Regions from separate parts of the Streptomyces sp. NPDC047085 genome, predicted to be linked through region 1. Evidence: riboswitches for the same ligand, from Rfam matches in the RefSeq annotation. Region 1 holds a riboswitch; the other holds the start of a gene.
The links. Region 1 has a riboswitch for ZMP and ZTP ahead of ABZ865_RS12215 (glycine hydroxymethyltransferase). Riboswitches for the same ligand answer to the same signal wherever they lie in the genome.
Positions count from the first base shown of each region.

Region 2: linked by a shared signal. The riboswitch ahead of ABZ865_RS22010 (bifunctional 5,10-methylenetetrahydrofolate dehydrogenase/5,10-methenyltetrahydrofolate cyclohydrolase) and the one ahead of ABZ865_RS12215 (glycine hydroxymethyltransferase) in region 1 are both predicted to bind ZMP and ZTP.

Region 1 is NZ_JBEYUW010000003.1:244,797-249,979, reverse strand. It holds gene ABZ865_RS12230 (decaprenylphospho-beta-D-erythro-pentofuranosid-2-ulose 2-reductase) at 1-442, shown strand, start outside; gene ABZ865_RS12225 (2'-5' RNA ligase family protein) at 449-1,063, opposite strand; gene trpS (tryptophan--tRNA ligase) at 1,271-2,284, opposite strand; gene ABZ865_RS12215 (glycine hydroxymethyltransferase) at 2,352-3,803, opposite strand; ZMP/ZTP riboswitch at 3,836-3,925, opposite strand; partial or broken gene ABZ865_RS12210 (glycine-rich protein) at 4,296-5,183, shown strand, end outside.
Region 2 is NZ_JBEYUW010000006.1:149,332-174,705, reverse strand. It holds gene ABZ865_RS22080 (S1 family peptidase) at 1-150, shown strand, start outside; gene ABZ865_RS22075 (hypothetical protein) at 305-490, opposite strand; gene ABZ865_RS22070 (L,D-transpeptidase) at 755-1,450, opposite strand; gene ABZ865_RS22065 (SDR family NAD(P)-dependent oxidoreductase) at 1,594-2,388, opposite strand; gene ABZ865_RS22060 (SDR family oxidoreductase) at 2,520-3,434, opposite strand; gene ABZ865_RS22055 (DUF4180 domain-containing protein) at 3,508-3,876, opposite strand; gene ABZ865_RS22050 (TetR/AcrR family transcriptional regulator) at 4,011-4,589, opposite strand; gene ABZ865_RS22045 (DUF1772 domain-containing protein) at 4,681-5,127, shown strand; gene ABZ865_RS22040 (MBL fold metallo-hydrolase) at 5,227-5,856, opposite strand; gene ABZ865_RS22035 (S-(hydroxymethyl)mycothiol dehydrogenase) at 5,856-6,944, opposite strand; gene ABZ865_RS22030 (hypothetical protein) at 7,163-7,468, opposite strand; gene ABZ865_RS22025 (nuclear transport factor 2 family protein) at 7,639-8,004, shown strand; gene ABZ865_RS22020 (MarR family transcriptional regulator) at 8,029-8,577, opposite strand; gene ABZ865_RS22015 (hypothetical protein) at 8,654-9,493, shown strand; ZMP/ZTP riboswitch at 9,521-9,601, shown strand; gene ABZ865_RS22010 (bifunctional 5,10-methylenetetrahydrofolate dehydrogenase/5,10-methenyltetrahydrofolate cyclohydrolase) at 9,624-10,472, shown strand; gene ABZ865_RS22005 (hypothetical protein) at 10,518-10,952, opposite strand; gene ABZ865_RS22000 (choice-of-anchor D domain-containing protein) at 10,999-14,721, opposite strand; gene ABZ865_RS21995 (glycosyltransferase) at 14,981-16,078, shown strand; gene ABZ865_RS21990 (alcohol dehydrogenase) at 16,211-17,236, opposite strand; gene ABZ865_RS21985 (TetR/AcrR family transcriptional regulator) at 17,401-18,063, opposite strand; gene ABZ865_RS21980 (YncE family protein) at 18,243-19,532, shown strand; gene ABZ865_RS21975 (cellulase family glycosylhydrolase) at 19,593-21,509, opposite strand; gene ABZ865_RS21970 (translation factor GTPase family protein) at 21,639-23,735, opposite strand; gene ABZ865_RS21965 ((2Fe-2S)-binding protein) at 23,997-24,515, shown strand; gene ABZ865_RS21960 (xanthine dehydrogenase family protein molybdopterin-binding subunit) at 24,512-25,374, shown strand, end outside.

The DNA of each region.
Region 1 (5,183 bases):
GCCGCTGCGCGCGGTCCAGGTCGCCCAGACCAACTACACCGGGGCGGTCTCGGCCGGCCTGGTCAGCGCCCGCGCGCTGCAGAACCAGGGCCACGGGTCCCTCGTGGTGCTCTCCTCGGCCGCCGGCGAGCGGGTGCGCCGCGCCGACTTCATCTACGGCTCCAGCAAGGCCGGCCTGGACGCCTTCGCCCAGGGCCTCGGGGACGCGCTGTACGGCACGGGCGTGCACGTCATGGTCGTACGCCCCGGGTTCGTCCGTACGAGGATGACGGCCGGACTGCCCCCGGCCCCGCTCGCCACCACCCCGGAGGCGGTCGCCACCGCCATCGAACTGGGCCTGCGCCGCCGCTCGGAGACGGTGTGGGTGCCGGGGGCGCTGCGCCTGGTGATGTCGGCGCTGCGGCACGCACCGCGCGCGCTGTTCCGGAGACTGCCGGTCTGAGGCGGGCTATCGCCTGGCGATGGTGTCGTGCTCGACGTGGTCGACGTGCTCGATGTGCTCGATGTGCTCGACGTGTCCGGCCTGCGGCGGCACCACGGATCCCCCGAAGGCGTACTCCCGCAGCTTGCGCCACACCCCGTCGGAACCCTGCTCGTAGAGCGCGAAGCCCGTGCAGGGCCACTCCGCCTCGAACCCGGCCAGCTCCTCGAAGGCGCGGTCCATCGCCGCCTCCTCGATGCCGTGCGCCACGGTGACATGCGGGTGGTACGGGAACTGCAGCTCGCGCGCGACCGGCCCGGAGGCGTCGCGCACCCGCTGCTGGAGCAGGGCGCAGTCCTCGGCGCCCTGGACGACGCGCACGTAGACGACCGGCGACAGGGGACGGAAGGTGCCGGTCCCGGACAGCCGCATCGGGAACGGCCGGCCCGTCGCCGCGACCTCGGTGAGGTACGCATCGACGGCCGGCAGTTCCGTGCCGTCCAGCTCGGTCGGCGGCAGCAGGGTGACGTGCGTGGGGATGCCGTGAGCCGCGGCGTCGCCGAAGCCCGCGCGCAGCTCCTGGAGCAGGCTGCCGTGAGGCTCCGGGACCGCGATCGACACGCCGATCGTTACGGTCCCCACGTCGTCTCCTGTCGTCGCGTGATGTCTGCGATGTCTGCCATCTCTGCGGTATCCCCGCGGCCGTCGTCGTCCCGGCCGCCGGATATCGACTGTACGGCCACGGCGGTCCTGTGGGCAGGCGCAGCGAAAGTGATGTGCAGCGCTCTGCCCGCCCGGACAGGTGTGCGGCCGTACGCCTCGGGGCCCCGGCGTGCTCCGGAGCGCCGGTCAGTGCTTCGCCGGCAGGAAACCCACCCGGTCGTACGCCTGCGCGAGCGTCTCCGCGGCGACGGCACGCGCCTTCTCGGCACCCTTGGCCAGGACCGAGTCCAGCGTCTCGGGGTCGTCCAGGTACTGCTGGGTGCGCTCGCGGAACGGCGTCACGAACTCGACCATGACCTCGGCGAGGTCGGTCTTGAGCGCGCCGTACATCTTGCCCTCGTAGTCCCGCTCCAGCTCGGCGATCGACCTGCCGGTGAGCGTGGAGTAGATGGTGAGGAGGTTCGAGATGCCCGGCTTGTTCTCCGCGTCGTAGCGGATCACGGTGTCGGTGTCGGTGACGGCGCTCTTGACCTTCTTGGCCGTCGTCTTCGGCTCGTCGAGCAGGTTGACGAGGCCCTTCGGCGTGGACGCCGACTTGCTCATCTTGATCGACGGGTCCTGGAGGTCGTAGATCTTCGCCGTCTCCTTGAGGATGTACGGCGACGGGATCGTGAACGTGTCCCCGAACCGGCCGTTGAAACGCTCGGCGAGGTCGCGGGTCAGCTCGATGTGCTGGCGCTGGTCCTCACCGACCGGCACCTCGTTGGCCTGGTAGAGGAGGATGTCGGCGACCTGGAGGATCGGGTACGTGAACAGGCCGACGCTGGCCCGCTCGGCGCCCTGCTTGGCGGCCTTGTCCTTGAACTGGGTCATGCGACCGGCCTCGCCGAAGCCGGTGAGGCAGTTCATGATCCAGGCGAGCTGGGCGTGCTCGGAGACGTGGCTCTGCACGAAGAGGGTGCAGCGGTCCGGGTCCAGACCGGCCGCGAGGAGCTGGGCGGCGGCCAGGCGGGTGTTGGCGCGCAGGTCCTTCGGGTCCTGGGGGACCGTGATCGCGTGCAGGTCGACGACCATGTAGAAGGCGTCGTGGGACTCCTGCAGGGCCACCCACTGGCGGACGGCGCCGAGGTAGTTGCCGAGGTGGAACGAGCCGGCGGTGGGCTGGATGCCGGAGAGCACGCGGGGTCGATCAGAGGCCATGTTCACCATTCTCTCAGGTGTGGAGAGTGGTGACGGCACCGATACGACCCCGCGCTCCCGGTCACGTTCAGCCCAGGTCGATCTCCGGGTAGAGCGGGAAGGCCGCGACCAGGTCCGTGGCCCGCTGGGCGATCTCCTCGGCGACCTTCTCGTCCAGGACGTGGGCGGCCTTGGAGGGGGCGCCCGACTTGGTCGTGCCCGGCTCCGTCGTGGTCAGGACGCGGTCGATCAGGCCCGCGACCTCGTCCATCTCGGCCTTGCCCAGGCCCCGGGTGGTCAGGGCGGGGGTGCCGATGCGGATGCCGGAGGTGTACCAGGCGCCGTTCGGGTCGGCCGGGATGGCGTTGCGGTTGGTGACGATGCCGGAGTCGAGGAGCGCGGCCTCGGCCTGGCGGCCGGTGAGGCCGTAGGAGGTGGCGACGTCGATCAGGTTGAGGTGGTTGTCGGTGCCGCCGGTGACCAGGGTGGCGCCGCGCCGCATCAGGCCCTCGGCGAGGGCGCGGGAGTTGTCGACGATGCGCTGGGCGTAGTCCTGGAAGGAGGGCTGCCGGGCCTCGGCCAGGGCGACGGCCTTGGCGGCCATGACGTGCGGGAGCGGGCCGCCGAGGACCATCGGGCAGCCGCGGTCGACCTGGTCCTTGAGCGAGTCGTCGCACAGGACCATGCCGCCGCGCGGGCCACGCAGCGACTTGTGGGTCGTCGTGGTGACGATCTGGGCGTGCGGGACCGGGTCGAAGTCGCCGGTCAGGACCTTGCCGGCGACCAGGCCCGCGAAGTGGGCCATGTCGACCATCAGGGTCGCGCCGACCTCGTCGGCGATCTCGCGCATGATCCGGAAGTTCACCAGGCGGGGGTACGCCGAGTAGCCAGCCACGATGATCAGCGGCTTGAAGTCGCGGGCCTGGGCGCGCAGGGCCTCGTAGTCGATCAGGCCCGTGGCCGGGTCGGTGCCGTAGGAGCGCTGGTCGAACATCTTGCCGGAGATGTTCGGGCGGAAGCCGTGGGTGAGGTGGCCGCCGGCGTCCAGGGACATGCCGAGCATGCGCTGGTTGCCGAAGGCCTGGCGCAGCTCGGCCCAGTCGGCCTCGGACAGCTCGTTGACCTGGCGGGCGCCGGTCTTCTCCAGGAACGGCGCCTCGACGCGGTCGGCGAGTACGGCCCAGAAGGCGACGAGGTTGGCGTCGATGCCGGAGTGCGGCTGAACGTAGGCGTGCCGGGCGCCGAAGAGCGCCTTCGCGTGCTCGGCGGCCAGGGACTCGACGGTGTCGACGTTGCGGCAGCCGGCGTAGAAGCGGCGGCCGATGGTGCCCTCGGCGTACTTGTCGCTGAACCAGTTGCCCATCGCCAGCAGGGTGGCCGGGGAGGCGTAGTTCTCGGAGGCGATCAGCTTGAGCATCTCGCGCTGGTCGTGCACCTCCTGGCCGATCGCGTCGGCGACGCGCGGCTCGACGGCGCGGATGACGTCGAGGGCGGCGCGGAAGGCCGTGGACTCGCTGGAGAGAGGCTGCTGCTCTGGCATGGGGACCTCCGGACGGTGTGCGTACAGCGTTCACGTTCGGCCCAGGCGCACGGCACTGTTTCCCACTCGGGCCGCTCCCCGATGGTCCGTCCCATCCCAGCGCGCCAGTCACGGCCCGCGGCCAGCCTACCGGCCACCCCCGCCGGAATCGGCCGGACGTCCACCATGCGGGCGACCTGCGGTGCGCACTGCAGACTTCGCGTGTCCCTGCGGAGAGCCGGCGGCAGGGGACCGCTCAGGTGAATCGATGGTGTGTCAGATCGGTTGCCGGTTGGGGGCTGGACTGCCTGATCCAGACTGGTGGAAGGCGATTCCCTGCCGAGAGACCTCCCCGCCGCCTTCTGGGAGTGCACCGTGACTTTCACACCGTCGGTCGCTGCCGGTCAGCCGGGCTCAGGTGTGAGCGGGTACGTTGCCCATGCGGCGGGCCGCCGTAGACGTGCGCTGAACGCTGCGGCCGGCGTGCTCTGCGTTGCCGGTATCACCCCGGTGGTGCTGTCCGGGACCGCCCACGCGCAGGGCAGTTGCACGACGTCAGGCTCCACCACGACCTGTACGTTCGCCTTCACCGGCGCCGAGCAGACGTTCACCGTCCCCAGCGGCGTCACGCAGGTCGACGTCACGGCGATCGGCGCCGCCGGCGGCTACGAGGGGCTCAACAACATGCCCGGCGGCCGTGGCGCTCAGGTTTCGGGCACTCTTACCGGACTGTCCGGCGGACAGACTTTCTATGTCGAAGTAGGCGGCAGCGCCACCAACGACGGATCCTGCTACCCGGCCTCGCTGTGCACCGGCGGCTTCAACGGTGGCGGCAGCACCTACTTCGGCGGCGGCGGAGGCGGAGCCTCCGACATCCGCACCCAACCCCGCACTGTTCCCCTCACCACCACCGACTCCCGCCTCATCGTGGCGGCGGGCGGCGGTGGAGCCGGTGAGGGATTCAGCTCCGGGTGCCCGGGAAGCCAGGGCGGGGACGCCGGCCAGCCGGGCGTGAACGGGGGGTGCGGCGGAGGAACCGGCGGCGGAGCAGGAACCGCCACCCAGGGCGGGCCCGGCGGTACACCGGAAGGTGGACCCGGCACGCTCGGGACCGGCGGCAACGGCGGCGCGGATACGGGTGGCGGAGGCGGTGGCGGCTACTACGGCGGAGGCGGAGGCGGAGACCTCAACTTCTCGGTCGATCCAGAAGGGAACGCGGGCGGTGGGGGCGGTGGCTCCTCCCTCGTACCCGCCGGCGGCACCGGCCCCACGCCGACCAGCGCTGCTGCGAGTGTCACCATCAGCTACACCTCAGTGAATCCCACAGGCCCCACCGGCCCCACAGGTCCGACCGGCGCGACGGGTGCGACGGGTGCAACCGGTCCCACAGGTCCGATCGGC
Region 2 (25,374 bases), on a different contig from region 1:
CTGCTGGCACGGCTCACGGACACCCGGAACGTCGGTCCCGGGCTGCTGGTCGTCGCGGGCAGTCTGATCGCCCTGGTGGCGACCCGGTACATCCGCGCCGAGCAGGACCGCAGGGCCTACCAGCGGTACTACTCGACGACCTGGGGCTGATCGATGATCTGCGGCCACCAGTGATCTGGGGCTGACCAGTGATCTGACACTGATCGGTGATCTAGAGCTGACGAAACGGCGGCGAACGGCGGCGGGGGCCTTCAAGGCCTTCCGGACGGGAGGGTGGCGGTGCGGCCCTCAGGGCCCGCGGGGTTCACGCCGCCCGGTTGGACTGCGGGGCCGCGGCGGCCCACTCCATCACGAGGCGCTGGTACTCCGCGCGCTGCTCGGTGGTCAGTGTCCCGCCCGACCGGCGCCACAGGGCCCGGATCTCCTCGTTGACCTCCGCGGCCGATCGCTCGGAGACGGCTTCAACAGTGGTGGACATGCTGTGAAGCATATGCCGACCGAGGTGAAGGCGCTGTGAGTAAGTACACCCGATGCGGACATTTCGGACCGTGTTACTCATCACGTCAATGTGTCCAACGGCAGCGGGAGTTCAGGTGCGCGCCGACCCCAGGACCAGGCGCGGATGATCCCGCGCAGTGTGTCTCCCGCCACTCCACTCGCGCGCTGTGGCACCCGCCACATCCAGGAGTCCCGCCATCCGACGCGCCCGGCAGCCGAACCCGGGCGGGCTCGGCTGCCGGGCGCCCGGTCCGGATCAGGTGCCCGGCTTGCGGCCGTACACGAAGACGTCGTCGCCCGTCTTCAGCAGCGACCAGTACTTCTTGGCGTCCGTCGTGGTCATGTTGACGCAGCCGTGCGAGCCCGGCGGGTTCCACATGCTGAGGTTCACCGAGTGGAAGGCCTGGCCTCCGTCGAAGAACTGGCTGTACGGCATCGGCACGTTGTAGATGTTCGAGACGTGGTCGATGTCCCGCCAGTAGATCTTCTTCAGACCGGTGCGGGTCTCGTACCCGTTGCGTCCGGTGCGCACCGGCACCGGGCCGTAGACGAGCTTGTTGCCGTCCTGGACCCAGCTCAGCTGGAGCGTGAGGTTCACGCAGGCGATACGGCCCTTGTTCACCGGGCACTTGCCGTCCTTGTTCGGGTTCGTCCCGACGGCCTTCTGCTTGTTCATCAGGTCCATCACGCCCCAGGTGACGGGACCCGCGTAGCCGATGTTGGGCGTGATGCCGTGCTTGTTCTGGAAGGCCTGGATGGCCTTGCAGTCGGCGGCGGACTGCTTGCCGTCGACCGGCCGGCCGAGGAACTTCTCCACCTGCTTCTGGTACGGCCCCGCCTGCGTGGTGCAGCTCGCGGCCTGCGCCGGTGCCGCGCCCAACGCGAGCGTGAGCGGCGCCATCAGCCCGGTGACGCCCAGCGCGACGACACCTCTCCTACGTATGTCCCCCATCTCGCCCTCTTCCCCTTCTCCCCATGTCCCCGGGGCCTGCCCCGGGGTGTGTCCCTGCGCGATTCCCGCGGTCTCCGCCTACTAGACCCGTCCCCCGGCCGGACGGTTGTGGTTCCGGCCACGCTGTGACGAAACAGTGAACTTCAGGCTCCGGGCTGCCTGAGAGTCGTACGGAACCCGGTGTTCACGGCCGTGAGTCCGCCGTCGACCACGAGCGTCGTGCCGGTGATCCAGGCGGCGTCGCGGGAGGCGAGGAAGGCCACCGCGGCCGCGATGTCCTCGGGTTCGCCGACCCGGCCGAGCGGGTACAGCGGGCGTACGGCGTCGAGTTCGTCCTCGCGCCCTTCCCAGGCGGAGGTGCGGACCGTGCCCGGCACCACGAGGTTCACCCGGACACCCCGGGCGGCCGCGTGCCCGGCGAGGGTCCGGGTGAGGGAGCCGAGGCCGGCCTTTCCCGCGCCGTAGGCGTGGTTGCCGAAGTCCTGGAGGCCGTTGACGGAGCCGATGCCGACGACGGCGCCGCGTCCGGACGCGGCGAGGTACGGCAGGGCGGCGCGGCAGCAGCGGTAGGCGCCGGTGAGGGTGATGTCGAGGTCGCGGTCCCATGCGTCGTCGGGGTCGTCCTCGAACAGCGGTACGTCCGGGGTGCAGTGGGCGGCGCAGTTGACCAGCACGTCGAGCGAGCCGAAGGCGGCGACGGCATGGGCGACGGCCGCCTCGACGGCCGCCCGGTCCGCGACGTCGCACGCCAACGCCTCGGCGGTGAGGCCCTGTTGGCGTAGGGCGGCGGCGGTCCGCTCCGCCTCGGGCGCGTCCTGGTCGGTCACCAGGACCCGTCCGCCCTCCTGCGCCAGCCGCCGGGCGACGGCCGCGCCGATGCCGCGGGCCGCGCCGGTGACGAGAACTCCGTGTCCTGCGAAGCGGTCGAGATCGGTCATGGGGTGACCGTAGAGGCGCGGGCGATCACCGCGACAGACGTCGTACGTCTGCGTCGTGATCCTCCGGCATTCGGGCATTCGGGCATCCGGCGTCCGGCCTCCGGCTTTCCGGCGTCCGTTAGTCGAGACGGTCACCGGTATCCCGTCACGTCCGCCGGTTTGCCCGCGTCCTGTACCTCGACCAGGTAGCGCCAGGCGTCGGGGCGGCTGCCGTCCAGGTCGGTGAAGCCGTACGTCCGGGCGAGGCCGCCGCTGGAGAGGGACTGTCCGTTGTGGCGGGCCACGTCGGGGTCGGCGGCGAGGGCGGCGACGGCGCGGCCGACGTAGCGCGGGGTCTCGGAAATGGCGAAGTGCGGTTCGCGGTCGAGGGCGTCGCGCCAGTTGTCCTCGCGGACGCCGTAGGCGTCGAGCATGATCTCCGAGCGCAGCCAGCCGGGGGTCAGCGCGACGGCGGTGGCGCCGCGCGGGCCGACTTCGTGGCCGAGGGCGAAGGCCATGCGCAGCACGGAGGCCTTGGCGAGGTCGTAGAAGAGGTTCACGCGGTAGTTGTGGCGGTTGTAGTCGGCGGTGCCGTCGGTGACCTCCACGACCAGGCCGCCGGGGTGGCGAAGCAGGAGGGGCAGCGCGAAGTGGCTGGTGACGGCATGGGTTTCGACGGCGAGCCGGAGCAGGTGGAGCCCGTTGTCGAGGTCGTGCTCCCACACCGGCGTGTCCCACTCGAAGAGTTTCTCGCCGCCCCAGATGTCGTTCACGAGGACGTCGAGGCGGCCCTGTTCGCCGGTGATGCGGTCCACAAGGCCCCGTACGGCGGACCTGTCCAGGTGGTCGACGGCGACGGCGATGCCGTGTCCGCCGGCCGCGGTGACGAGGTCGGCGGTGTCCTCGATGGTCTCGGGGCGGTCGTACTCGGAGCGGCGGGCGCGGGTGCTGCGGCCGGTGACGTAGACGGTGGCGCCGGCCGCACCGAGTTCCTCGGCGATCCCCCGTCCGGCGCCCCGGGTCGCCCCGGCGACCAGCGCGACCCTGCCCTCAAGCGGCCCTGACATGTCCGACCTCCCGTGCGGTACGACTGCTGTCGTCCTCCACCGTCACGGGTAAGCCGGACATCTTCTGTCGTCTTTACTTCCGGAGTCGCTCGTCCAGCTCTTCGACGCCCCCGAGGAACCACAGCTGGTTCCCCTGATTGGACTCGTACACGAAGTCCCGCAGGGCGGTGCTCTCGGCGACGTGGCGGGAGATGTCGCCGCGGACGGCGAGGCACAGGCGGTAGTTCACGAACTTCTGGACGACCGCGCCCGCGACGCCGGACCGCAGCTGGAAGAACGCGTCCGGGATCCGCTCCACGGGCACCGCGATCAGCTGTACGTCGTGCCCGTACGCGTCGCCGATCAGGTCGAGCGCCGCGCCCTCCCCGTCCAGGGGCGGGCCGTCGGGGGCGCAGCGCAGGACGCGTGTGCCGTGGAGCGTGTCGATCATCTGTGCGGTCATGGCGGCGATCCTAGGACCGGCCGTCCGACGGGTGCCCGCGAATAATCCCGGCGGGTGCCCCCGGGATTCGGGCCAGGGCGCGTATCTATCGGGTCGTGATCGATGAGCACCGCGGCACCCGTTGGGACGGTCTGTCAGATCACGGCGAGCCGGTCCACCAGCAGTTCCACCCTCGGCTCGGCGTACTCGGGCAGCAGGCGGCCCGCGCGGGTCAGGGTGGCGATCCCGTGCAGGGACGCCCAGAACACCTCGGTGAACAGCCCCGGGTCGATGCCGTTCCCGGCGACCTCGGCGAGGGTCTCCATCAGCGCGGCGAAGGCGTCCTTCAGAGGCTCCGGGGTGTCCTCCTGCGCGTACGCCAGGCCGCCGTCGAGCTGGAAGATGGCGTCGTAGACCGCCGGGTTGCGCTCGGCGAAGTCGAGGTAGGCGCGGGCCAGGGCGGCGACCCGCTCGCGCGGGCCTTCCGCGCCGACGGTCGCGGCCCGCAGTGCCGCGGCCATCTCGGTGGCGCCCTTGAGGGCGACGGCACCGATGATCTCGCGCTTGCCGCGGAAGTGGCTGTAGAGGACGGGCTGGCTGTACTCGATGCGCTCGGCGAGCCGGCGGGTGGTGACCGCGTCCCAGCCCTGCTGCTCGGCGAGTTCGCGGGCCGCCGCCACGATGAGGCGCTCGCGGTCCGCCCGTTCGCGCTGCTTGCGTTCCTGTACCGACATGAGTCGATCCTAGCAGTGCTAGACAAGCGAGCGACAGTAGTACTAGCGTTGCCTCATCGGCTAGCAATGCTAGATATCAGGAGGGGTCATCATACTCAACGCACTCGAGGTCTTCACCACCGTGGTCGTCGGCCTGATGGTGGGGGTGGAGTTCTCCGTCGCCTTCATCATGAACCGGATCCTCGACGCCCTTCCCGAGGACAGCGGCCAGCTCGGCCACGCCCACGGCGGCCGGATGCTCGGCGCCCTGATGCCGTTCTGGTACATCGGCTCGCTCGTCCTCAGCGCGATCTGGGCCGTCGCCGGATGGCACCATCACGGCGCCGGGCTCGTCGTCACCGCCGCCGGCCTGCTGATCGTCAGCGTGGTCATGTCGATCCTGCTGCTCGTCCCGATCAACAACCGGAACAAGACCTGGACCCCCGAGAACCGGCCCGCCGACTGGAAGCAGCAGCTGCGCCGCTGGGACCGCTACCACTACGTCCGCGTCGCCGTCATCATCGCCGCCTTCACCCTGCTGGTCGTCGCCCTCGTCTGAGACCGCGGGCCGACACCGCGCCGGGGGCGCACGAGCCCCGCTCCCCGGGCGGCAGCGGGGACCGATACTCCCCGGCGGCAGCGGGGCCCGATACGCGCCCTAGTGCCCGCGCGCGATCCACTCCTCCAGGTGGGGTGCCTCGGCGCCGATGGTGGTGGACTCCCCGTGGCCGGTGAGGACCTTGGTGTCCGGCGGGAGGGTGAGGAGGCGCTCGCGGATGGACTCGATGATCGTCGGGAAGTCGGAGTACGAGCGTCCCGTGGCGCCCGGGCCGCCCTTGAAGAGGGTGTCGCCGGTGAAGACGACGCCCAGCCCGGGGTCGTACAGGCAGACCGCCCCGAAGGAGTGACCAGGGGTGTGCAGGACGGTGAGGTCGGCGCCGGCGGTCTCGAGGACCTGGCCGTCGACCAGATGACGGTCCGGCTCGCGGTGCGGGTGGGTGAGCTTCCACAGCGGCAGGTCGTCGGGGTGGAGCCAGATGGTGGCGCCGGTGAGGCCGGCGAGGGCGGGCGCGGCGTCGATGTGGTCGTTGTGGGCGTGGGTGCAGACGATGGCGGTGAGCCGGCGGTCGGCCACGGCCTCGGCGATGGCCTCGGCGTCGTGGGCGGCGTCGATGACGATCACCTCACGTTCGTCGCCGACGATCCACACGTTGTTCTCGACGTCCCAGGTGCCCCCGTCGAGGGTGAACTGGCCGGTGGTGACGAGGCGTTCGATGCGGGTGGTCATCACAGCACCACCACCGAGCGCAGCACCTCGCCGCGGTGCATCCGGTCGAACGCCTTCTCCACCTCGTCGAGCTGGATGGTCTCGGAGACGAACGCGTCCAGCGGCAGGCGGCCCTGCAGATGCAGGTCGATCAGCATGGGGAAGTCACGGGAGGGCAGGCAGTCGCCGTACCAGGAGGACTTGAGGGCGCCGCCGCGGCCGAAGACGTCCAGCAGGGGCAGTTCGAGCTTCATCTCGGGCGTGGGGACGCCGACGAGGACGACGGTGCCGGCCAGGTCGCGGGCGTAGAAGGCCTGCTGGTACGTCTCGGGGCGGCCGACCGCCTCGATCACGACGTCGGCGCCGAAGCCGCCGGTCAGCTCGCGGATGGCCTCGACCGGGTCGGTGTCCTTGGAGTTGACGGTGTGGGTGGCGCCGAGGGCCCGGGCCTTCTCCAGCTTGCGGTCGTCGATGTCGACGGCGATGATCCTCGCCGCGCCGGCCAGGCGGGATCCGGCGACGGCCGCGTCGCCGACCCCGCCGCAGCCGATGACGGCGACGCTGTCGCCGCGGCCGACGTTCCCGGTGTTGATCGCGGCGCCGAGGCCGGCCATCACGCCGCAGCCGAGCAGCCCTGCCACGGCCGGGGAGACGGCCGGGTCGACCTTGGTGCACTGGCCGGCCGCGACGAGCGTCTTCTCGGCGAAGGCGCCGATGCCGAGGGCCGGGGAGAGCTCCTGCCCGGTGGCGGCGAGGGTCATCTTCTGCTTCGCGTTGTGGGTGTTGAAGCAGTACCAGGGCCGGCCGCGCAGGCAGGCCCGGCAGTTCCCGCACACCGCACGCCAGTTGAGGACGACGAAGTCGCCCGGTGCCACATCGGTGACTCCCTCGCCTACCGACTCCACGACACCGGCGGCCTCGTGGCCGAGCAGGAACGGGAACTCGTCGGTGATACCGCCCTGTTTGTAGTGCAGATCGGTGTGACAGACCCCGCAGGCCTGGACGCGTACGACGGCTTCGCCGGGCCCCGGATCCGGGACCACGATCGTCTCGACCCGTACGGGTTCGTCCTTGCCCGGTGCGATCACGCCGCGTACTTCCTGCGCCATGGCCTGGCCCCTCTTCGTCGAATTGCCTTCGGTTCCGACCCTACGCGCGACCGATCGGTAGCGGCACGGACACGACGGCGGCAGTGGATCTTTCCGGCCGACCGCCGGTGGCGAGGAGACCCTGGTCGGGCAGCGGTGAGGGCCGCCCCGGCGCGGGGACGGCCCTCGGGTGCGCGGGCGGATCGGGTATGTCGACGGAGACCCGGCAGGCGGACGGTTCAGGCCTCGACCGCGGGGAGCAGGCCGGTCACGGGTGCCACGAGGTCGGTGAGCTGGTGCAGCTGGTTCAGCTGGTTCAGGTCGCCGACCTGGTTCAGCCCGCGCACCTGCTCGGTGACGCTGGGGACCTCGGCCCTGTGCTCCGCGGGGATGTCGCTGACGGCGAGCGAGTCCAGCATGGTCATCGGGTTGATCTGCCCGGTGTTCGGTGCGCCCGCGTCGGCCGCGTTCGCCAGCGGTGCGGCGAGGCCGGTGACACCGACGGCCAGACCGACGGCGGCGACGATACGTCGTGTTGAGATCATGCCTTCAGCAACGGCGGCGGACGCCGGTCGGACACGGGCGCCGGCCGGCGCTCACCCGTGAGGCGGAGCACCTGGCCTGCGCTTGCCGTGGCCGCCGGGGCGGAGGAGTCTCGGAGGTGGGCCCGTGCGGTCCGCTTCGGCCGGGCCGCGGGCGCCGGAAGGAGGTCCCGATGGGAACCGCGACAGGCTCCACCTTCGACACCGACACACTGCGCCGGGGCATAGAGGGCAACACCGGGAACACGCTGCTGGCCCTGTACGCGGACAACGCGCAGATCCGCATCATCGACCGCAACAGCCAGCCGAGCCATCCCAAGATCCTGCAGGGCCGCGGCCAGATAGCCGAGATGCTCGACGACGTCTACAGCCGTGACATGACCCACCACCTCGACCAGTGCGTCATCCAGGGCGACCACGCCGCCTTCACCGAGTCCTGCGAGTACGAGGACGGCACCCGAGTCCTCGCCGAGTCGATGATCACGTTGCGTGACGGGAAGATCGCCGAGCAGATCCTGATCCAGGCGTGGGACGAGTAGGAAGGAAGGCCGCGAGGGTCCAGGTCACCTCCCGGCTGACCTGGACCTTCCCGGCCCGGGCGGGGCTGGGTAGGGCGCGTCCGCCCCGCCCTCGGCAGCCAGTACCAGTTTCCGCAGCAGGTCTGCGAGCGTCCGCCGCTCTTCTTCGGTCAGTGCTGCGAGCAGCGCACCCTCACCCTCATCCTCCGCTGCCGCGTGCGCCGCGAACGCGGCATGGCCGGCGTCGGTGAGCCGCACCCGTACCCGCCGGCGGTCGCCGGTCTCGTGGACGCGGGTGATCAGGCCGGCCTCCTCGACGGGGCCGAGCCGCGCCGACAGGGCGCCCCGGGTCAGCCCGAGCCGGTCGGCGAGCGCCGAGGGGCTGGACTCGTACGGCGGTCCGGACCTGCGGAGCATCAACAGCACCTTGTACTGCCCGTACTTCAGGCCGTCGGAGTCCAGGACGTCCCGGCGGACCTGGGCGGTGTGCCGGGCCAGGATCGCCAGCCGGGCGATGATCGCCTCCTTGACCGGGTCCAGCCACTCCAGTTCCCGTGCCCAGACGGCCACATGCCGGTCCACCGAGTCCCGCACTTCCTGCCTCCCACAGTAGTTTTCCTCTGGATCAGTTTTCTTGTGGATCATTTTTCGTATAACTACCTTGCCCGGCATGACCTCTGAAACGCACACCTTCGTCGACCTCGATGAACTCCTCGATTCCGCTCGCGAGTTGAGTGTCGCGGGCCGCTGGGAGCGGGCCGCGCGGCTGCTCGACGCGGCCGGCACCGACGAGTCCGCCGCCCGCGCACGGATCACCCGGGCCGCGGCCGAAGTCGCCCTGGACCGGGACTGGTTCGCCGGGACGGACACCGCGGCCGAGCGGATCGAGGCGGCCGAGAAGGAGTTCCCGGACGGCGACTGGGACACCGGCTTCCTCCGGCTCAGGCACACCTACGGCCGGCTGCTCCTCGTCGACGGCACGCTGCGCATCGGCCCGGCCGGCAAGGACCCCGAGGCGCTCGCCGCCCTCCTCGACCGTGCGCGGGAGTTGTACGACAGCGCCCCGGACGCGGTGCGGCGGGGCTGGGCGTCGATGTACCGCGGGCTGATCACGGAGAACCACTTCGCCGACCAGGCGGCCGCCGCCCCGCTCTACTCGGCCGCGCTGCGTGCCGGGGACGACGGCGCCGACGGTCTGCTGGCCCGCGAGGCGCTGCGGCATCTCGGCGGCCACGACCACGACTCGGGCGACGACGAGCGGGCCGGGGAGCGCTGGCGGCGGGCCACCGCGCTGGGCGCCCGGGCCGGCACGGTGCCCGGCACCCTCTCCCAGCAGCTGCTGCTGGCCGTGCTGGCCCGGGACGCGGGCGACGAGGCGGGCGCGGTCGCGCTGGCGGCGGAGATCGCCCGCTGGGCCGGGGCGATCGGCGCGGACCGGCTGGCCGCCCAGGCGGACGCGTTCCTCGCCGGGACGGATCCCACGGCACTCCCGCCCTCTGACGCGGACTGAGCGCCGCCCGCGCCCTCGGTTACCCTGTACGCGGGCCGTGACTGGCGCTGAGGTGGAGTACCACCGGGGAGCGGTCCTTGGTGGATGCCGCGCGCCTGGGCGATGAAGGTCAACCAGCTCAGGAGCGCAGATGACTCAGGCCCGCCTCATGGACGGCACCGCCCTCGCCCGCCGCGTCGTCGAGGAGACCGCGAAGAAGGCCGCCGATCTCACCGAGCGGACGGGCAGCGCGCCCTGTCTGGCCACCGTGCTGGTCGGCGAGGACCCGGCGTCCGTCACGTACGTCCGGATGAAGCAGAACCGCTGCCGCACGGCGGGCATCGAGTCCCGGCACGTGGCGCTGCCCGCCACCACAACCACCGCCGAACTCGTCGGCGCGCTGCGGGAGTTGTCGGCCGACCCGGCCGTGCACGGCATCCTGCTCCAGCACCCGGTGGGCGACCACATCGACGAACGGGCCGCGTTCGAGGCGATCGCCCCGGAGAAGGACGTCGACGGCGTCACCTTCGCGTCCTTCGCGACGATGAGCTTCGGCCTGCCGGGTTTCGTCTCCTGCACGCCGGGCGGCATCATGCGGCTGCTCGACGAGTACGACGTCGACCCGGCCGGGAAGCGGGCCGTGGTGGTGGGCCGCAGCGCGATCCTCGGCAAGCCGGTGGGCATGCTGCTCCTGGGCCGGGACGCCACGGTGACGTACTGCCACTCGCGCACCGCCGACCTGTCGGCCGCGGTCCGCGAGGCGGACATCGTGGTCGCCGCCGTGGGCCGGCCGCGGCTGATCCGGGGTCAGGACATCAAGCCGGGCGCGGTGGTCGTCGACGCCGGTTACAACCCGGGGAACGTCGGTGACGTCGACTTCGACTCGGCGGTGGAGCGCGCCTCGCTGATCACGCCGGTGCCGGGCGGGGTCGGCCCGATGACGATCGCGACGCTGCTGGAGCAGACCGTCGACGCGGCCGCCCGACAGCTCGGGGACTGATCAGCGCGTCCCGGCGCCGCACTCGGCCAGGGCCTTTCCTCCGGATCAGGCATCCCGGGGGGCGATGACATGCCAGTCGAGGTTCACTCCGACGGTGTCGGCCGGCTGGGTGTCGCCGGTGTACGTGTACAGCGGAGAGCCGTCGTAGGTGACCTGCCGGCCGGGGCCGTCGGGCCGGGTGACCGTGCCGAGGGTGCCCGCGAGGCCGGGAGGCAGCCGGAGTTCGGTGCCGGGCTGGGCGAGCAGGGGCTTGCGGGTGACGGTGCACGCGCCGGTACAGGCAACGGTTCCGGTCGCCGTCTCCCGGTCGTACCGGTAGACGGTGTGGCCGTCGGGGTCCGTGTAGACCGGGCCCATGGTCTGGCTGTCGCCGACCATGAGAGTCAGCGGCGGTGGCTCGGGTGCCGTGGCGGGGGCGGCGGCGCCGAGGCACGTGGCGACGGCCGCGGCGGCCAGGAAGCAGGTCAGCGGTCCACGCATGTGGTCTTCTCCTCGTGCCCTCGGCGGACGATCGGCTCCCCCACCGTCAGTATCCGATCGTGACGCCGGAGACGCTGTGCTTGTCGGTCAGGCCGCCGGTGGCGCCGGAGAAGCCGACCAGCACGTTCTTCGGCAGGGTCACCGCCTTGTCGATGACCTGGGTGCCGTCGATGCTCACCAGCAGGTGTCCCGCGCTGGTCACGGTCACGACGACGGTGTGCGTGCCGGTCCGCAGGTTGGGCACCGCGGTCGAGGTGGCGACGTAGTTCGGGAGCGTGGTACCGCCGGTGGCCACACCCACGAAGTTGCTCGACGGCTCGGTGCTGTTCCTGTGGGTGTCCAGGGCGACCGCGATGCCGGGCAGCCCCGCGTAGCCGAGCCCGCCGCCGCCCACGCCCAGCGCCGTCGGGGTCGCTTGGGAGGCGTCGAGGAGGAGCAGGGCGAGGCCGTCGGCGCCACTGCCGCCGCCGATCGTGGCGGTGAAGCTGGCCCGCAGCCGGGCGGACGGCACGGCAGTGCTCTGGATGCCGGATCCCTTGGCGTCGGTCACGGCCTGGGTGAGGACCAGGTCGGTGCCGGACAGGGCGGCCGTGCCGTTGTACGTCCAGCCGTTGGGCCCGGGCGGCGGCACCGCGTAGGAGTTGGCGCTGAGGGCCACGTTCCGCACGGTGTGGATGTCGGTGCTGTCGCCGGTGCCGCCGGTGAAGGCCAGGTACGCCGTCGGCGTCAGCGACGCCACCGTGGTCTTCAGCACCTGGGTGCCGTCCATGGAGACGGTGAGGGTCTTCCCGGAGACGGACACGGCGACCGCGTGCGGGCCCGAGCGGAGGTTGGGCACGGCCGTGGTGGTCGAGGCGTACGTCAGGGATGAACCGCTTCCCGCGGTGGCGATGCCGACGAAGTTCGCCGAGGGATCGTTCCCGTTGCGGTACGTATCGAAGGTGACCGCCACGCCGGGCACCCCGGACCAGCCGAGCCCGCCGCCCTTCCCGCCGAGCGCCTTGGGCGTGGCCTTGGCCGGGTCGAGCAGGCTGAAGGTGAGGCCGTCGGCGCCGGTGCCGCCGCCGATGACGGTGGTGAAGGAGGCGGCCAGGCCATCGGTGAGGACGGGTACCGGGAAGACGCCCGAGCCCGCCTGATTGGCGGTCGCCTGGGTGAGCTGGAGGTCGCCGCCGGAGAGCTGGGCGGATCCGTTGAGCTGCCAGCCGCCTGCTCCGGGCGCCGGAACCGTCACCCTGGTGCCCGTGGTTCCGGTGCCCGTCAGGGTCTCGTTGTGCGGTCCGCTGCCGTCGTCGGCGGTGAGTTCGTAGAGGCCGCTGGCCGCGCCGACCGAGGTCGGGGAGAAGGTGACCGCCTGGTGCACCACGTCGTCCGGGCCGAGGACCTGGCCCTCGCTGATCGGGGTGGTGACGTTGAAGGGGGCCGCGGGTGCCTTGGCCTTGGTGATGGTCAGCGGGATGTTGCCGGTGTTGCTGATGTCGAACGTCTTGGTGACCGACTGGCCGACCGGGACCGATCCGAAGTCGGTCGACGTGGGCGTGATGGTCAGGTGGGCCTGGCCGGTGACCGCCGTGCCGGTCAGGTTCACGGTGGCCGTGCCGTGCTGCCCGGTGACCGACAACGTCCCCGTGTTGTTGCCGGCGGCGGTCGGGGCGTACTTCACCTGCACGGTGAAGGACTGCTGGGGCTGGACGACGGTGCCGTTGGCGGGCAGGCCGGCGGCGCTGAAGGGGGCGTTCGGCGGGGCGCTCGACGTGACGGTCTCGGGTTCGGTCCCGGTGTTGGTGAAGCTGACGCCCAGGGTCTTGGACGTCGTCGTGGCGACCGTGCCGAAGTTGAGCTGGGACGGTGTGGCGTGCAGGCCGGGCTGCGTGCCGTATCCGGTCAGGCCGAGGCCGTTGTCACCGAGATTGGTCGAGAAGGTGAGCACGGCGTTGTCCGGTCCTTGCCTGGTGGGCGAGAAGGAGACCGGTACGGAGTAGGTGTCGCCGGTCCGCAGGGTGCGGGGCAGCCCGGTGGGTGCGGCGGAGAACTGACTGCCCGCAGGTGTGCTGACCCCGTTGATGGTCACGTCCCGGGTCGCGGTCACGGTCGCCGTGGCCCGACCGGTGGACCCCACGGCCACCTGGCCGAAGTCCACCGCGTTACCGGTCAGCGCGGTGGTGGAGGGGCGGCCGAAGGCCAGCACCTTCCCGTCCCGGGTGCCGACGTAGACGCGTCCGCCGTCGGTGGCCGGCACGCTGAACTTGGAAGCGGTGCCGATCGGCGCGGACCACAGCATCTTCAGCGTCCCGTTCGCCGGTACGGCGTTGTAGGCACGCAGCTGCCCGTTGGCACCGTTGGAGCCACCGGCGTAGATCGACCAGGCCACGGCCGATCCCGGGGTCGTGCCGGTGGAGGTGATCACGGGCGAGCCGGAGGTGTAGCCGAAGGTGCCGGTACTGGAGCCGGTGTTGGTCAGTGTGGGCTGGCCGCTGCCGGAGAGGCCGTAGGAGAAGGCGCGCAGGGGGCCGCCGTTGCCGACGGTGTAGACGTAGCCGCCCTCGCCGCCGTACGCCGCGGGGTGTCCCCACACGCCCTCGTACGGTCCGAAGGTGCCGACGACCTTGTCGGTGCCGTTCGGGCCCTGGTTGCGTCCGCCGAGGTTGTCGCGGTCGAGCAGGAACAGGCGTCCGTCCTTGCCGATCTGGACGAGCAGGTGGGGGTGCTGGGCGGTACCGAACGTGGGCGCGGGCAGCGCGACCGGGCCGCCGGAGCCGAGGTCCCTGTCGTTCTGGTCGAGGGTGGGGGCGTCGCTCGGGCTGAAGAAGTCCTGGGCGGACATGGTGCCGTCGCTGTTGACGCCGAGGCGGACGACGGACTCGGACAACTGTCCCGGTGGTTGCGAACCCGGACCCGGTGCCGGGCTGATGCCGTTGCCGGTCGAGAGGATGATCCGGCCGGGGCCGTCGGAGACGAGGCCGCCGCCGCTCATCCAGATTCCGGCCCTGCCGTTGGCGGCGGAGTTCTCGGTGGCCCACAGCGTGGTGCTCCGGGTGGAGGTGTTGACGCCCAGGACGTAGCCGACGTACGGGTCGTGGTCGCAGTGGGAGGCGAAGGCCACGTAGACCGAACCGCCCATCAGGAGCAGACCGGGACGCTGGCCCGCGGTGAACGCGTTGAAGGGGTGGGCCGGGTCGTTGACCGGTGCGCCCGCCACCTTCACCGGCCAGCCGCTGCGTTCGGCGCCGCTGGAGGCGTCCAGAGCGTGCACGTACCAGTTGGGGTGCTGGGCGTCGGCGCCGTCGTTGACCTTCGAGGTCAGATACACGGTGCCGGTGGCCGAGTCGTACACCGGGGTCGAGGTGACGCCGATGTTCGGGGTCAGGTCACCGCAGCCGATGGCGGACGCGGGCCAGGCGGGGCCCAGGTCCTTCGTCCAGTTGATCGCGCCGGTCGCCGAGTTGAGCCCGTACACCTTGTTGTTCTCGGTGGCCACGATGACCCTCGAGCCCACGACCAGCGGCTGGGCGTAGACCTGGCCGTCCACGGTGGTGGAGAACTGCTGGCCGAAGTCGGAGCTGGAGACCTGGTCGGGCGCGAGGCCCGGTTCGTTCGCGTCCCAGCCGGTGCGGAGGGTGTCCTGGGAGACGGTGGTCTCGTCCGCCCGGTGTTCCGCGGCGCGGGACGACGGTACGGTCATGGCGCTCGCCAGCAGACATGCCGTCAGCAGGGCGGCGAGCCGCCCCGGTTGACGTACCCCGCCAGTCGTGGTGAGCCTGCTGAGCATGTGTGTCTCCGCTCGGATGCGCGTGCGCGGAGACCTCCGCGGTCCCGCCGGCCCCATGCTCGCCGGAGGCCGGACGGTTTTCGATCATTCCGGGGGCGTACGACGACGGGGTCCACCCGGACGGGCCAAGCCACGCGCGGCCGGGTGACGGCCCTGTTCCGGTTCTCCTGGCCGTCGCGGTCGCGGAGTTGGGCCTGCGCGGGCCGCAGTCCCGCCATACTGCCCGCCATTCGGGTTGCGATCATGGCGGCGGGGTGACGTGCCCCCCCTACGCCGGGCCGGGCACCAGGTGACACTGGTCACGCACGGCTGCTTCGAGCCGCTCGTGGCGGGCTCCGGGGTGGGATTCCACCCACTGCCGGTCGATCCGCGCGCGGAGTTGGAGTCGCCCCGGGGCCGGGGGCTGCACCGCAGCGCCAGCGGCACCGGGAAGCTGGTGCGGGTGGTCGAGCTGGCCCGGCGGCTGGTCGGGCGGATGACCGACGACCTGCTGGCGGCGGCGCGGCAGAGCGACGTGCTGCTGCTGTCGGCGTCGCTGGCCCCACTCGGGCACGCCATCGCCGAGGGGCTGCGGCTGCCGAGCATGGGCCTGTACCTTCAACCGCTGGCCCCCGCCCGGGAGTTCGCACCCCCGGTGCTCGGCGGCGGAACCTTCGGCGCGCCCGGCAACCGGCTCGCCGGGCACGGCGTGAACCTCGCCGTGGAGCGCCGGCTGTGGCCGGTGCATCACGGTTTCAGCCCGCTGGTGGTGCCCCGGCCCCGGGACTGGCGGCCGGGTCTGGGCGTGTGCGGCTACTGGTGGCCGTACGACGTCGAGCCCGGACTGCCGTGCGCCGTCGAGGAGTTCATCGAAGCGGGGCCGCCGCCGGTGTTCGTCGGGTTGGGCAGCGCCACCGTGCCGGACGCCGGCCGGCTCAGCGCGCAGGTCGTGGCGGCACTGCGGCGGGCCGGGCTGCGCGGGGTGATCCAGCGCGGCTGGGGCGGCCTCGCGGCGGACGGCGACGACATGCTGACCATCGGCGAGGTGCCGCACGCGGCGCTGTTCCCGAGGATGGCCGCCGTGATCCACCACGCCGGGGCCGGCACGACCGCGGCGGGGCTGCGCGCGGGGGTGCCGGCGGTGCCGGTACCCATCCAGTTCGACGAGAGGTTCTGGGCCGCGCGGCTGGTGTCACTGGGCGTGGCCCCGGCCGCGGTACCCCTGCGCGGACTCACCGTGGAGGCCCTGGCCACGGCCCCGCGCCGGGCGACGCGCGAGGCGTCGTACGGCGCACGGGCCCGGGCGCTCGGCGAGCGCATCCGCGCGGAGGACGGCGTGACACCGGTGCTGAACGCGGTGAACGCGCTGGGCGGCTGACCCTCGCCGACCCTCGTATGGCCCTGTCGGCCCTCGCCGCCCTTCGCCGGGCAGCCCCAAACGGCGGCCTTCACCCGGCAGCCCCGACTGGCGGCCTCAACCAGTGCCGCCAGTCGTCGGCAGCCGGTGGCCTCACCCCGGGGTCAGCACCATCCGGTAGCGGGCCTTGCCGGCCATCATCTTCTGGTACGCCTCCTCCGCGCGGTCCAGCGGCACGAGCTCGGTCATCGGGCGGATGTTGTGCAGGGCGCTGAACTCCATGGTGTCCTGCACGTCCTGCGCGGTGCCGGACGGGTGGCCGTGGACGCCACGGGCGGCCATGATCAGCTGGAAGGGGGTGATGGGCATCGGCTCGGCGTCCGCCCCGATCACCACGAGCTGTCCGCGCGGGGCGAGGCCGTCCAAGGTGGCGGCCATGGCCTCGGAGTTCCCTGCGGTGGCCAGGACGACATCGGCTCCGCCCAGGGCCTGCAGTGCCTCGGCGACGGGGGTGCCGGAGGTGCTGTCGACGTAGTGGTGGGCGCCGATCTGTTTGGCGAAGTCGGCCTTCTCGGGGCCACGGGCGATCGCCACGGTCTCGAAGCCCATCGCGACCGCGTACTGCACGCCGAGGTGTCCGAGGCCGCCGAGACCGACGACGGCGACCCGGTCCCCCGGCCGCGCGGAGCTGCGCCGCAGGCCGTTGAACGTGGTCACGCCCGCGCAGGCCATGGGCCCGGCGTCGACCGCCGACAGCGCGTCCGGGATGCGGGCCAGCGCGTCGCAGGGCGCGATCATCTTCTCGGCGAAGCCGCCGTCGTAGGCCCACCCGGGAACCTTCAGGCGCTCGCACACGATGAAGTCGCCCTTGCGGCACTGTGTGCAGTAACCGCAGCTGCCGCCGAACCAGCCGACCGTCACCCGGTCTCCGACCTGCCAGCCCCGGTCGCCGACTCCCGCGCCCAGCTCCTCGACACGCCCGGCGACCTCGTGCCCGGGCACCACCGGGAACATCACGCCCGGCACTGCCGCGTTCACGAAGATGGCATCGCTGTGGCAGATCCCGCAGGCCTCCACGGCGATCCTCACCTCGCCGGGCCCTGGCTGCGGCACCTCTCGCTCGACCAGCTCGAACGTGCCGCCGGCGGCGGTCACCTGCGCGACTCGATAGGTACTCATGCGCCTCTCCGGAGAACGGGTACGAAGGCCCCTCGACGGCCCCAGTCGGGCCCTACACGGCCTCGGTCCAGCACACCAGCTCCGGGCGGATCGCGCGCGCCGAACGACCCGCGACCGGCGGTCGTACGGCTGCTGACCTGGGACGACGTGAAGCGGGAGGAGCTTCACCCGGCCTCGGGGCGCCAGCCCTCCGGCCGCAGCAGGCCCAGCAGCTGACGCACGAGTTCGTCGACGACCTCGTCGAGGCTCGCGTCCACCCAGCCGGCGCTCCAGTCGTGCAGGAGGCCGTTGACGCTGCCGATGAAGGCCGTGGCCGCGAGCCGGTAGTCGCGCGGGGCCGCCTCGCCGCGGTCCACGGCGGCGTCGGCCTCGGCGCGGATCAGGTCGACCCAGCGGGCCCGGCGGGCGAGCCGCTGCTCCTCCAGGCGGGGGCTGACGCCGATGATCTCCACGAAGGCGATGCGGATACGGCGCGGGTCGGAGGTGACGTCGCGGGCGTAGGCGTGGAACAGCACGGCGACCCGCTCGGCGAGCGGCAGCCCCTCGGCCGCCGCGAGGGCGTCGAGCACGGCCTGCTCCGCCCAGCCGTTGACCTCCAGGTGCAGCGCGGCGAGGACGTCCTCCAGGGTGCGGAACTCCTCGTAGAACTGGCGGGTGGACAGGCCCGCGGCCTGGCTCAGCGCGGCGACCGTCGTGGTGCGGTAGCCGGGGGTGTCGCCGAACAGCCGGAGCGCCGCGTCGAGGAAGCGGCGGCGCCGCTCGGCCTGCCGCTCCTCGGCGGACCTGCCGCCGTAGCGGCCCGTCGCTGCCCTGAGTCTGCCCGTCACGCATCCCCCTCCGTTCCGTCCATCCACCGTCCGCCCACCGGTGCCCCGATCCCCTCACCACCGGTACCCCAATCCTGTCGTGCACACATCTTGTCGAGAAGGCCGCCCCTTCCTTACTTTTCAGTAAGTTCACTGTGAAAGCGCCCGTGTTCAGATTCTCCCGAGGAAAGAGAGCAGTCATGCCTGCCTCCAGAACCAGGCACCTGTGCTCCGTGGCCGCCGCCCTCGCCCTGACCGTCGCCGTCCCGGCGACCGCCGCCTCCGCCGCCCCCGCAGCATCCGCCGCCTCCGCTGAACCGTCCGCCTCGTCCGGTGCCGCGGATTTGCGCGAGGTGCTGTTCGTGGGCAACAACTGGGACGGCACCGCCGACGTCATCAAGTCCTCCGGCAACTTCGCGAAGGTCGGCCGGATCAACGTCATCCCCGACAAGGACCAGCGGATGGCGGAGATCAACGCCGACCCCATCAAGTGGATCTACTTCATGGCGATCCGCAACGGCGTCGGCGAGGGCCACGACCAGTTCGCCGACGACATGTACTCCACCCCGGACGGCCGGTCGGTCGTGGTCTCCCGGCCGAGCTTCGCCGATGTCGTCTCCATCGACCTGGCGTCCGGGAAGGTCAACTGGCGTTTCCCGGTGGCCGGTTACCGCGCCGACCACATGGCGGTCTCGCCGGACGGCACCCGCGTGGCCGTCTCCGCTTCGACCGCGAACACCGTGCACGTGCTGGACATCAACACCGGTCAACAGCTGGGGTCGTTCGCGACCGGCGACAAGCCGCACGAGAACATCTTCAGCAAGGACGGCAAGTACATCTGGAACATGTCCATCGGGGACGTCAACACCGCCCTGGACGACCCGGTCTGGGACTGGACGAAGGGCGACCGGCACATCACGGTCGTGGACGCGACGACGTACAAGCAGGTCAAGGTCATCGACATGCGGCAGCGGCTGGACGCCTACGGGCTGAAGACCTTCTCCGACGCCGTACGTCCGGCCGTCTTCTCCCCGGACGAGTCGAAGCTGTACTTCCAGGTGTCGTTCTTCAACGGCTTCCTGGAGTACGACGTCGCCGCCGACAAGATCACCCGGATGAAGACGCTGCCGAAGAACCCGGCCACCAGCGAGGACCGCACCACCTGGGTCAACGACTCGCGCCACCACGGCCTTTCGATGAACCCCGAGGGCACCAAGCTGTGCGTCGCGGGCACCATGGACGACTACGCCACCGTGGTCGACCGGGCCTCCCTCCAGGAGGGCCCGCTGGTCACCACGTCCAAACCGTACTGGGCCACGGTCAGCGGTGACGGCAAGGACTGCGTCGTCTCCGAGAGCGGCGCCGACCAGGTCACGGCGATCGACTTCGCCACCGGCCGCAAGGTGACGTCCGTCCCGGTCGGCGACCACCCGCAGCGCGTCCGCCTGGGGCACGTCCAGTCCGACTGGACCGGCCCGGCCGGAAGCTGAGCCTTTGTCGTACGGCCTCCGGGGTGCCCCCACTCGCCCCGGAGGCCGTGCCCCCGCCTGTCAGAAGCGCGCCGCCGCCCAGGCGGCCAGCTCGGACCGCGCCGCGCCCAGCAGGTCCGCCGAGGGCGCCGTGGCCCCGTTGGTCACCAGGGCGTAGTGCAGGGCGCCTGTGCCGGCCTCGGTCCCGGTGCCGGTGCCGGTGCCGGTGAGCAGCAGCCGTCGGCTGCCGGTGCCGCCCGGTTCGGGGGCCACGCCGAGCGGGGTGGAGGGGCCGTAGGCAGGCGGCCCGTAGGCCGTGCCCAGGTCGGAGACGACGGTGGTCGCCGAGGTGGGGAAGGTGGCCGGGAGGTGCAGTTCGGTGGGTGCGGTGCCGTTGCCGGAGCGCCACACCAGCAGCCCGTACTGACCCGACCCCACCAGCCGTGCCACGTTCGGCAGCGCGCTCGGCACCGGGTTCCAGGTCAGCGTGGTCGAGCCGTCCCGGGAACGGTCCTCGTAGGTGAAGGCCAGGGCGGTGCCGGCGGTGGCGCTCGGGTAGACCCGGTCGAGGAGGCGACCGTCCTGACGGAGGGTCGCGTGTCCTGAGTCGTCGAGCCGGACGGCGGAGAGGTCCTCGTCGTTCCAGGCGTCGCCGGTCGTGCGGACCTTGTCCGGGTTGCCGTTCATCAGTTCGTGGTGGCGGCCGCTGTAGAGGTCCCACTGCCACTGCGAGCCGGACAGCACGGGACCGGAGGCGGCCGGGTTCGTCCACCAACTCGCCCCGGAGATACGGGAGTCGAGCGCCTGGTACATCGCCTTGAGCACGGTGGGCGCCTTGTCGGAGACCGTGCCGGACAGCGGGTGCCCGAACTCGCTGACCACGGCGGCGGTCCCGGCCGCCGAGGCGCGATCGCGGACGGCGCCGAAGTCGGAGGCGTACTGTCCGTCGGCCGCCTTGCCCCACATCAGGATGCCGGAGATGGCCTTCTGGTCGTAGAAGTGGGTGTTGAAGACATAGCGGGGGCCGAGCGTGCCCGCGTCCAGCAGGCCGCCCTCCTGCTTCTGGGTGGAGATGTTCGCATTCCAGAAGAGGTTGGGCTCGACGAGGGCGGGTTTGTCCTGCCAGCCGGCCGCGTCCATACGGGCGCGGAACTTCGCGTAGAACGGCCATAGCAAGTCGCGCTCCCAGACACGGGAGGTCTGCCCGGAGTCGTAGCTGCCCGCGTACGGCTCGTTGTACGGGTCGAAGCCGACGATGCCGGCGAACTCGCCCTCGTCGAGGTGCTGTCGGAGGTACGTCATGGCCGACTGGGCCGTGGTCAAAAAGGCGTCCTGGAGGCCGTGCGCGTTGTGCCAGAAGTCGTACTGGGCCTTCTGCACGGCCGCGTTCTGGGTGATGTTCTGCCCCCAGAAGAGGCAGATCCCGCAGTACTCCTTCGGATAACTCCCCGCATCCACCGCCCACTTGGGGGCGCCGTCGCCCGTGTACCAGCTGCCGGTGTTGAAGAGGTGGCGGGAGTAGAGGTCCTGGTGGAAGTCCGGGTACACCCGGATGCCGGCGTCCAGGAAGGCGCGCATCTGCTCCGTGACGGCGGCCAGGTAGGCGGTGTCCGTCTGGCCGCGCACGGGTTCGGCGTGCGCCCAGGAGAGCAGGAAGCGGACCGCGTTGCCGCCGCCCAGGGCGCGCAGCGCGGTCGCCGACGTGCGGGCGTCGGCGACCGATGCGAAGGGCAGGCCGCCGTTCTCCTCCAGCTTGGTCTCGCCGGAGACGTTGTAGCCGCGCAGCACGATCTCGCGGCCTTGGCCATCGGTGAAGCGGCCGTTCCGGACGGTGAGCGGGGCGCCGTCGAACCAGAGGGAGTCGGAGGGTGCGGCGTGGGTGGTGGGGTTGAGGGGGGTGGTGGGGGTGCCGGCGGTGGCGGGCCGGGTGCCCGCCGCCGTCAGGAGTCCGCAGAGGACGACCAGGACAAGAAACAGACGCGCCCTGACGGTGGACATGCACTCCACGGTCCGGGGACACGGGGAGAGCGTCAATACTGCTGACTCAGAAGTAAGGTGACTATCAGTCAGCGATCGACTCTCAGTCAGAGCTCTGACCAGCCAGCCAAAGCCAACCAACTTCGTGGCTCAATCACCCACCCGGCGCGTCACGTTCAGCAGATACTCCTTCCGGTTCAGCGGGTTGTGGTCGGTGCGCGGCCGCTCGGGGACCGGGCCCCTGGTGATGGGCGCGTAGTGGTCGAACGCGGTCTCCAGCTCGCCCTCGCCCCGCGTCAGTCCGGGCAGCCGCTGCTCCAGTTCGTGGACGCGGGCGGCGGGCACCGCACCCTCCAGAACGCAGGCCTGGCCGTGCGTGCCGGTCGTCTCCGGTACCGCGCCCAGCCGGGCGAGCACCGGCAGCAGGGCGCCGAGCGTGTCCGCCGGGGCCTCGAGGCGGAAGCGGTGCATCGGCTCGTACACCAGGGTGCCCGCCCGGCGCAGCGCCTCGACCAGGACCAGCGGGGTCACGCCCCGGAAGTCGTAGCCGGTGCTGGACATGCTCTTGTCGAAGCCCTGGTGGGCGTGGCTCTGCCGGGGCGAGTAGCCGGAGTGGGTCATGGTGACGGTGCAGTCGGTGACCTGCCAGCCGTGCAGCCCCTGGCCGAGGGTCTCGCGGACGGTGTCCTCGACGGCCTTGAAGAAGGCGTACGGCATGGACCCGAGCTCCACCTCCAGCCGGAACTCCACGCCCGCTCCGGTCGGGGCGGGGTCGACGCGCAGGCCGACGGTCGCGAGGAAGGGGTTGGGGTCCTTCTTGTTGAACTCCACGGCCCGCCCGCTGCCGACCGGGCGTTCGATGCACAGGGTGGTGGTCTCCCGGAAGGTGACGTCAAGGCCGTACTCGTCGGCGAGGGTGGCCTGGACGACCTCCTTCTGCACCTCGCCGTAGAGCGAGACGGAGGTCTCCCCGCGCAGTTCGTCGTGGCGGACGCCGATGAGCGGGTCCTGTTCGGCCAGCTGGGTGAGGGCGAGGTGGAGGGAGCGCCGGTCGGTGCCGGGGCCGGGCACGACGACGGTCTCCAGGGTGGGCGGCGCGAAGTGGTGCTCGGGCGCCTTTCCCGGCAGCCCGAGCGCGTCGCCGATCCGGATGCCGCCGAGGCCCCACACCTTGGCGATCCGGCCCGCCGCCACGCTGTCCTGGCGCGGGTCCGCACCCTGGTCGAAGACGGTGAGCGCGGTGACCCGGCCCTCCTCACGGCCATCCTCGAACGCCCTGCGACCGCCCCCGAACGCCCCACGGCCGTCATCGAACACCCCACGGCCGTCCCCACGAACCCCACGGCCGTCCCCGGACAGCCCACGACCGCTCCCGGACACCTCGCGACCGTCCCCGAACGGGACGCGGTCGCGTACGCGCAGGGTGCCGGTGAAGATCCGCGCGTAGGCGATCTTCTCGCCGGCCGGGCCGCGTTCGACCTTGAACACCGTGCCGGACAGCGGGCCGTCCGGGTCGCCGTCGGCGGTGGGCAGGAGCTGCTCGATGCCGCTCATCAGCTCGGTGACTCCGGCACCGGTGATGGCGGAGCCGAAGTAGACCGGGTGGACCAGGGCCTCGCGGGTCTGTCCGGCCAGGGCGGCACGCAGGCGCCGGCGGGACACACCGCCGTTGACGTAGGCGGCGAGCAGGTCGTCGTCGTGGTCGGCGAGCGCGTCCAGCGCGGTCGGGCCGAGCCCGGGGACGAAGCGGGCGGCGCGGGTGCCGAGCCCGGCCGCCGTTCCCATCGGGACCAGCGGTACGGCGAGCCTGCGGGCCATCTCGTGGAGCAGGGCCTGGTCGCGGGCACCGCGCCGGTCGATCTTGTTGACGAAGACGAGGGTGGGGATGCGCAGCCGTCGCAGGGTGCGCATGAGCACCCTGGTCTGCGCCTGGACGCCCTCGACGGCCGAGACGACCAGGACGGCGCCGTCGAGCACGCCGAGGACGCGCTCCACCTCGGCGATGAAGTCGGGGTGGCCGGGGGTGTCGATGAGGTTGACGGTCACCGAGTCGAGCGGGAACGACACGACCGCCGACTTGATGGTGATGCCGCGCTGCCGCTCCAGCGCGAGGGTGTCCGTCCGGGTGCTGCCGGCGTCGACGCTGCCGATCTCGTCGGTCACTCCGGCGGAGTGCAGCAGCCGTTCGGTCAGGCTGGTCTTACCGGCGTCGACATGGGCGAGGATTCCGAGATTGAGCAGAGGCACTGAGCGTGATGTCCTTCGGCATGGGTGGGATTCCTTCCTGGGTGGACATGCACGCAGTGCGCATCTGAGGTCCTCTCCGTGTGACGTCGGGTCCCGGCAGTGCAGCAGGGCCGCCCCCACCTCGGCAATGGATTAATCCTCAACAAAACCCGGTCGCAGCACTCGCCGCCTCCACGGCGCGGCCCTAGAGTGACCTACGTCACGCTGGTCTGAATTGTCCCCGCTCTTCCCACGCTCCCGCCCGCACGGTCTGGAGGGCACATGACCCATATCAAGGTGCTCGTGGACGGCACGACGTACGAGGACGACGTGGAGCCCCGTCTCCTCCTGGTCCACTACCTGCGCGACCGCCTCGGCCTCACCGGGACCCCGATCGGCTGCGACACCTCCAACTGCGGGGCGTGCACCGTCGATCTCGACGGGGCGACCGTCAAGAGCTGCTCGGTGCTGGCCGTCCAGGCGGACGGGAGCGAGGTGACCACGGTCCAGGGGCTGGCCCAGGACGGCGAGTGGACGCCGCTGCAGCGGGCCTTCCACGAGCGGCACGGTCTGCAGTGCGGCTACTGCACCCCGGGGATGATCATGGCGGCACGGGATCTGCTGCGGGAGAACCCGCGGCCCACCTCCGAGGAGGTCCGCCAGGCCCTGGAGGGCAACCTCTGCCGGTGCACGGGGTACCAGAACATCGTCCGCGCGGTGCTCGCCGCCTCCGGGCAAGAGGCCCAAGAAGCCCAATCGGCCCAAGGAGCCCAAGAGGTCGCCGAGGAGGTCACCCGATGACCGATCAGGCCGTGGAACCCGAGGTCGGCCGCGCCCGGCCACGCAAGGAGGACGCCCGGCTGATCACGGGGCAGACCAACTGGACCGACAACATCCAGGTCGCCGGGCTGCTGCACCTGGCCGTCCTGCGCAGCCCGATGGCCCACGCCCGGATCACCCGTGTGGACGTCTCCCCCGCTCTCGAACGCCCCGGTGTCGTCGCCGCGTTCAGCGGCGCAGACCTCGCCGAGGGGATGGGCTCGCTGCCCTGCGCCTGGCCGGTCACCGAGGACATCGTGCTGCCCGACCACCCGCCGATCGCCGTCGACGAGGTCCGCTACGCCGGTGACCCGGTGGCGGTCGTGGTGGCCCGCGACCGGTACGCCGCCGCCGACGCGCTGGAGGCGGTCGAGGTCGACTACGAGCCGCTGCCCCCGGTGCTCGACCTGGAGGCCGCGCTCGCCGAGGACGCCCCGCTGGTCCACGCCGACAAGGGCACCAACCGCTGCTACGTGTGGCCGCTGGCGACCGGCGACAGCTTCGAGTCGGTCCGCGAGCGCGCCGACGTGACGGTCCGGCGCCGCTACCACCAGCAGCGGCTCATCCCCAACGCGATGGAACCGCGCGCGGTCGTCGTCACCCCGCTCCCCGCCTCCGGCGAGTACACCGTGTACTCGGCGACCCAGATCCCGCACATCCTGCGGATCATGCTCGCGACGGTCACCGGGATCCCCGAGCAGAAGCTTCGGGTGATCGCCCCGGACGTCGGCGGCGGCTTCGGCTCGAAACTCCAGGTCTACGGCGAGGAGGCCCTCGCCCTCGCGGTGGCGCGGCGGCTGGGCCGGCCGGTGAAGTGGACCGAGTCCCGCTCCGAGGGCTA